One region of the Saccharopolyspora sp. NPDC002578 genome, then DNA from elsewhere that is predicted to be linked to it. Evidence: riboswitches for the same ligand, from Rfam matches in the RefSeq annotation. Region 1 holds a riboswitch; each other region holds the start of a gene.

Region 1 (2,257 bases):
TTCGCCGCCAGCCCGTCGCCTTCGCCGTCGCGGGTGAGGTCGCCGAGCACCAGCAGGTCCGGGTCGCGCGCGAGGACGTCCTCCCAGGACACCTGCGGCCACATCGAGCTGATGTCCGCGTAGGCGTTGCGCACGCCCAGCGCGCGGGTCATGACCGCGGGTGATCCGGTGGAACCCGCCATGTACGGCGATTCGGTGCGGGCGAACCAGAACAGCACCGAGGTCTCGGCGCGGGAGTCGAGCCCGGCGACCTTCCGCTGCGCCGCCGCGACCCGGCCGCGCAGCTGCTCGGTGAGCGCGTGACCACGTTCGGGGACGCCGAACAGGTCGGCGATCTCCTGCACCTCGCGGTAGATGTCGTCGAGCTCCACCGGTTTCGGCAGCGGCGCCTCCTCCGGGAAGCAGTTGCTCGGCGACAGGTACGTCGGCACGCCCAGCTCACCGAACCGCTCGCGGTCGGCGACCCCCTCATCGGTGAACACGGCCTTGTAGGCGCCGAGCACGAAGTCCGGTTCGGTGCCCAGCACCGACTCGAACGACGGGTTGTTGTCGGCCAGCCGCGGCACCCGCGAGTTCGCCTCCGCCAGCGCCGGATCGACCGGGTCGGTCCAGGTCGCGGTGCCCACCATCCGATCCGCCAGCCCCAAGGCCAGCATGATCTCGGTCGTGGACTGGTTCAGCGACACCGCGCGCCGCGGCGGCGCTTCGACGGTGACGTCGGTGTCGCAGTTGCGCACCGTCGTCGCGGCCTCGCCGCGGATGGTGTCGTCGGCGGGCGCGGCGCACGAGACCAGCACGGCGGCGGCCAGCGCCACCAGCCCGAGGCGTAACGAGCGGGCGTGCGAGAACGGCATGGCACGAGGTTCCTCACCCCGGACCCAGGCGCGGAGTCCGGCAGGCTGCGACCCGGAACCGCCTGCGGTCCGGGGAGCCGGCCAGGTCTTCGGGCTCGGGCTCAGCGGGCGAGATCCCTTCCCGGACCGGGAGGTCCAGTGGTTCCGGCCGTGGCCGTCCTCGCCCATCGCCCCTACCGCTGCGCGTCAGCTCCGGCTTCCGACCGGATTCCCTGCCCTCACGGGCGCGACAGGCTCCCGAGCACCCTAACCGGACATCCCACTACCCCATCAAGGTGATGTTCCTCGCCGTGAGTAGGGGTGAGCGGCCTGCATAGGTGGTCGGGTGGCGGAACCTCAGTCGCTTCCTCGCTGCGGGATCTTTTTCCCGAGTGGCTCCGCCACGAGGGAAAAAGCTGTCCTCGCGAGAAACCCACTGAGAACCCGCGGGTGGTCGAGCTGCGTGCGTGGTCGCTGCTCAGCGACTTCGTCGCTGACAAGACGCAGACGTCACCAGGTGACGGGGAGTCTTGCGATTCCGTTGCCCATTTGTTCGTCGTCTTCGGAATCGGTGGGCATGCCGACCTTTTCGATCGGGACGGCGAGGGTGAGCTCGGGCAGGCGGCGCAGGAGCGCTCCGTAGACCTCTTGGAGTTCGATGCGCGCGAGGGGGGCACCGATGCAGTGCGACAGGCCGTGGCTGAACGCCAAGTGCGGGTTGGGGCTGCGGCCGACGTCGAAGGTCTCCGGGTCGTCGAAGACGCGGTCGTCGAACGACGGCGAGTAGTGGTCGCACAGCACCAGGTCACCGGCCTTGATGACGACACCGCCGATCTCGATGTCCTCGCCGGCGTAGCGGGGCTGGAAGGACTCGTCGACCTTGCTCAGCCGCAGCACCTCCTCGACGGCGGTCTCCAGCAGGCCGGGGTCGCGCACGACGCGTTCGCGCTGCTCGGGGTGCGAGGCGAACAGGGCGATGCCCGCGCTGAGGTTCGTCGGCGTCACCAGGTACGAGAAGCTGATCGTGGAGATCAGTTCGCACACCGTGCCGTCGTCGATCTCCGCCTCGCACAGCGCGGAGATGAGGTGCTCGTCCGGTTCGCGGCGCTTCTCCGCGACCAGTTCCTGCAGGTAGGCGAACAGCTCTTGGGCTCCGACGGCCACCTTCTCCGACTCGTCGAGCCGTCCGGCCCCGGCCAGCATCGCCATGAACCGGTCGTGCTCAGCCACGCCGAGCAGGTCGCAGAGCACTTCGAACGACAGCGGCAGCGACAGCTCCGCGTGCAGGTCCACCGGCGGCGCGGACGCCGTGATCCGGTCCAGGTGCGCGGCGACGCGCGCGGCGACCCGCTCCCGCAGCGCGACCATCCGCTTCGCGGAGAAGTGGGGGGTGAGCGCGGCGCGGGTCTTCACGTGGATCTCGC
Region 2 (2,257 bases), on a different contig from region 1:
GTCTACGGCTGGGGGCGCACCGCCGAGACCGGCTCGTCCTCGGAGGTGCTGCGCTCCGCCGAGGTGCCGATCAGCTCCGACGCGGACTGCCGGGCCGCGTACTCCGACTACGAACCGGGAACGCGGGTGTGCGCGGGAGCGCCGGAAGGCGGCCGGGACGCGTGCGCCGGGGACTCCGGCGGGCCGCTCGTCACCGACGGCAGGCTGATCGGCGTCGTGTCCTACGGCACCGGATGCGGGCGGCCCGGCACGCCCGGCGTGTACACCCGGATCGCGGCGGTCTCCTCGGACGTCGCGGCCCGGCTCTGAACGGAGGTGGTCGTCCCGGTGGATGGGACGTCCGGCGCGCCGTCGTTCTCGGGCGGAGCCGACCTGTTCATCGGGAATGTCCGCTTCGGGTGGCCGAGGCGCGTTCGTGCGCTGCACTTCCCGATTTCCGCGGCCGCGCGCGGGCCGGGCGCAGGACGTGGTCTGCGCTACTTCCGCCGCAGGTGACCGCAGGTGTCGTAGCCGGAATGTGATATCCCGTGATGGTGACCCTGCAACCGCTCGCCACCGCAGTCCACCGCGCCTACACGGCCGACCTCGACGCTGAGGACTTCTACCGCATGCTCCGCCTGCGCGTGGACGTGTTCGTGGTCGAGCAGAGCTGCCCGTACCCGGAGCTCGACGGCCGGGACCTGGAGAACAGCACTCGGCACTTCTGGATCGACTCCGCCGACGGGTACGTGCTCGGCTACCTGCGGCTGCTCGAAGACCCCGACGGCACCTTCCGCATCGGCCGCGTCGCCACCGCGAAGGAGGCCCGCGGTCTCGGCCTCGGGCGCAAGCTGATGCGCGCCGCGCTCGCCGAGATCCAGCGCGCCCCGGCGACGCTGTCGGCGCAGACCTACGCGCTGGAGTTCTACCGCGGCTTCGGGTTCGAACCCTCGGGTGAGGAGTATCTCGAAGACGGCATCCCGCACGTCGACATGCACCGATACCCCGGCTCGCTGCGCTGAGCCCGTCGCGGCTGTTCCTCGGCCGTCCGTGATCTGCGACGATGCACGCTGGTCCCAGCCAAGGCAGGTCAGGAAGCCGGTGCGAGTCCGGCACGGTCGGCGCCACTGTGACCGGGGAGCGGGCCTCCCTCGCGAGCCACCGGGCGCGTCGGCGAACGCTGCTGCCTGGGAAGGCCGGGGTCCCGCGTTGATCCGGGAGTCAGGACACTGCCTCGCCTTGGCGCAGCCGACATCGGGGCGTCCGAGACCCGAGGAAGGAACACCTGGCATGACTGCTCCCGCGAGCCCGCGCTTCCCGTTCACCGCGGTGGTCGGGCACGACGACCTGCGGCTGGCGCTGCTGCTGAACGCGGTGCACCCGCGCATCGGCGGTGTGCTGGTGCGCGGCGAGAAGGGCACCGCGAAGTCGACGGTGGTGCGCGCCCTGGCGTCGCTGCTGCCCGCGCTGGACGTCGTGCCCGGCTGCCGCTTCGGCTGCGCCCCGGACCGGCCCGACCCGCAGTGCCCGGACGGCCCGCACGCCGAGATCACCGGGGTGCGGCGGCCCGCGGAACTGGTCGAGCTGCCGGTCGGCGCCACCGAGGACCGGCTCGTCGGCTCGCTCGACCTGGAACGCGCGCTGACCGAGGGCGTCAGCGCCTACCAGCCCGGTCTGCTGGCGGCGGCGCACCGCGGCGTGCTCTACGTCGACGAGGTCAACCTGCTGCACGACCACCTCGTGGACCTGCTGCTGGACGCGGCGGCGATGGGCCGCGCGCACGTGGAGCGCGAAGGCGTGTCGGTCACGCACGCGGCCTCGTTCCTGCTGGTGGGCACCATGAACCCGGAGGAGGGCGAGCTGCGTCCGCAGCTGCTCGACCGGTTCGGGCTCACCGTGCAGGTCGCGGCGTCGCGCGACGTGGCGACGCGCACCGAGGTGGTGCGCAGGCGGCTCGCGTTCGAGGCGGACCCGGCGGGTTTCGCGGCGCGGTGGGCCGACGCGGACGCCGACCTGGCGCGGCGGATCACCGAGGCGCGGTCCCGGGTGGAGTCGGTGCGGCTGCCCGACGCGGAGCTGCGGCGCATTTCCGCGCTGTGCGCGTCGTTCGACGTGGACGGCATGCGCGCGGACCTGGTGCTGGCCCGGACCGCCGTGGCGCACGCCGCGTGGCGCGGCGCGGACGCCGTGGCCGAATCGGACGTGGAGGCCGCGGCCCGGCTGGCGCTGCCGCACCGGCGGCGCCGCGACCCGTTCGACGAGCCCGGCGTCGAAGAGG
Region 3 (2,257 bases), on a different contig from region 1:
CCCGGCAGGACTCGAACCTGCGACCTAAGGATTAGAAGTCCTTTGCTCTGTCCAGCTGAGCTACGAGGGCCCGCGCATCGCTCACGTGAGCTGCAGGAAGCAGGGTAACCGGCCTCTCCGTCGACAGTGGTACCGACGCCATCGGCGTTGCAGAGCCGGTATCGAACGGCAAGCTGATCGACAACTCAGCCCTGGAACAGACCCCGCGACGGGCGCTCGAAGCCCTTGAACGGTCACAAAGGAGTCACGGCCGCGCGATCGGCGGAGATGCGCCGGGGCCGCCGCGCCGCAATCCGGCACGACGGCCCCGGCGTCCGGTCACGCGCAGGTGCCGGGCTCCACGACCAGCACCGGGTCGTCCTGGCCGACCCCGGCGAACGGGTATTCGTCGACCGGGGTGGCCACGCCGTCTCGCACGTCGTAGGCGACGCGCTTGCCGTCGTAGGCGGGCTCGGCCGTCTGGCTCTCGTTCGACGCCGCGAGGGTGATCAGCACGCGGCCGTCCGACCCGGCCGGGGCGCACTCGTAGCCGAGCCGCGCGGCGACGCCGCCACCTTCGTTGATCTTGAGCGGCCGACCGTCCTGAGTGGTCATCTCGCGCGGGGCGCCGTCGGCGCCGAGATCCCAGACGCCGAACCACTCGGTGTTCGCCCCGACGGACTCGCTCACCAGCAGTTCCTGCTTGCCGTCGTGGTTGACGTCGAGCACCCGCATGGGCCGCGTACCGGCGTAGGCGTCACCGGTCAGCGTCGCCTCGGTGACGCGTCCGTCCACTGTGAACTTGAGGACCTGCCGCGAGCCGTCACCGACGGCGGCCAGCGTCGCGGTGTCCGGCGTCCCATCACCGTTCAAGTCCACTGTGGACGTATCGGTCGAATCCGCGGTGGCGACGCCGAACGGGGCCAGGGCCATCGCCGCGGCCAACGCGCCGATGCTCACGGTTGCTCGAATTCCGTTGATCCCCACAGTTTTCTCCCTCTCGAATCCACCTGCTCGGCAGGACGGGAACCGCTCCCCCCACCTGTCCTGAAGACGCTCCCGAGCGCCGCGGGTTGCCCGCCGGGCCGGGAAATCCTCGCGTGCGCGGCCACGTGCACGCCGGGTGACCGGGACGTCAAGGCCTTGTCTTCCCGCCAGAAGCAAGTAGCCTCCGAAGTGCTGGTGGTTCGCACAGCTCTGCGAAAGCGGCGCTGCGCGAGGCAAGAGGGAACCCGGTGCGAATCCGGGACTGCCCCGCAGCGGTGAGTGGGAACGAACGCCGTCACCGGTCTGAGAAGACCGGTCACAGCACTGGGCGCGAGCTCGGGAAGCGACGGCCAGTAGGAACCCCGGTCCTCCGGGAACGCCCACGAGTCCGAAGACCTGCCGCCGGTGCGCGCGTCCACGCGACGCGCGCTGTTGCGAGGTCTCGCGGGAGGACCTGGTCGACGAGTCGCCGTCCGCGGCGACGGGTGCCGATCACGCCTGCCCGAACCTCGCAGAACTGTCGTCCAGCTCGCGAGGAGAGAGCGTTGACCAGCACCATCGGATCCACCGTGCTCGGGTATCCCAGGATCGGACCGAACCGGGAACTGAAACGGGCACTGGAGAACTACTGGAAGTCCCGCATCGGTGAGCCGGAGCTGCGCGAAGTCGCCCGCACGCTGCGCACCGACGCGTGGCGCTCGCTGCGCGATGCCGGTCTGGACTCCGTGCCGGGGAACACTTCCTCCTACTACGACCAGGTTCTCGACGCCGCCGTCACCTTCGGCGCGGTACCGCCCCGCTTCGCGGAGCTGGGGCTGAGCCCGCTCGACACCTACTTCGCGATGGCGCGCGGCGTGGAATCCGCGCCACCGCTGGAGATGACTAAGTGGTTCGACACGAACTACCACTACATCGTGCCGGAGATCGGCCCGGAGACCGCGTTCCGGCTGTCCGACCAGACCGTGGTGGACCAGTACCACGAAGCCGCTGAGCTGGGCGTCAAGACCCGCCCGGTCGTGGTCGGCCCGCTGACGTTCCTGCTGCTGTCGAAGCCGCGGGACGGCGCGCCCGCGTCGTTCCGGCCGCTGGACAAGGTCGACGAGCTCGTCTCGGCCTACGCGGAACTGCTGGGCGAGCTGCACCGCGCGGGCGTGGAGTGGGTCCAGCTGGACGAACCGGCGTTCGCCGCGGACCGCTCGCAGGCCGACCTGGACGCGCTGCGCACCGCCTACCGCAGGCTCGGCGAGCTCGCGCAGCGCCCGAAGATCCTGGTCGCCTCCTACTTCGGCGA

What was found. A riboswitch is a leader RNA that binds a small molecule or an ion and turns the genes downstream of it on or off. The one in region 1 is predicted to bind cobalamin.
Region 2: linked by a shared signal. The riboswitch ahead of ACWD38_RS13530 (putative cobaltochelatase) and the one ahead of ACWD38_RS02460 (ABC transporter substrate-binding protein) in region 1 are both predicted to bind cobalamin.
Region 3: linked by a shared signal. The riboswitch ahead of metE (5-methyltetrahydropteroyltriglutamate--homocysteine S-methyltransferase) and the one ahead of ACWD38_RS02460 (ABC transporter substrate-binding protein) in region 1 are both predicted to bind cobalamin.

What each region holds. Positions count from the first base shown of each region.
Region 1 is NZ_JBSFWJ010000002.1:193,465-195,721, forward strand. Features, by position in the region: gene ACWD38_RS02460 (ABC transporter substrate-binding protein) at 1-854, opposite strand, end outside; cobalamin riboswitch at 938-1,068, opposite strand; gene ACWD38_RS02465 (cytochrome P450) at 1,344-2,257, opposite strand, start outside.
Region 2 is NZ_JBSFWJ010000022.1:52,314-54,570, reverse strand. Features, by position in the region: gene ACWD38_RS13540 (S1 family peptidase) at 1-309, shown strand, start outside; gene ACWD38_RS13535 (GNAT family N-acetyltransferase) at 531-1,001, shown strand; cobalamin riboswitch at 1,071-1,211, shown strand; gene ACWD38_RS13530 (putative cobaltochelatase) at 1,270-2,257, shown strand, end outside.
Region 3 is NZ_JBSFWJ010000006.1:16,356-18,612, forward strand. Features, by position in the region: tRNA gene ACWD38_RS04950 (tRNA-Arg) at 1-70, opposite strand, end outside; gene ACWD38_RS04955 (FG-GAP repeat domain-containing protein) at 319-939, opposite strand; cobalamin riboswitch at 1,146-1,384, shown strand; gene metE (5-methyltetrahydropteroyltriglutamate--homocysteine S-methyltransferase) at 1,512-2,257, shown strand, end outside.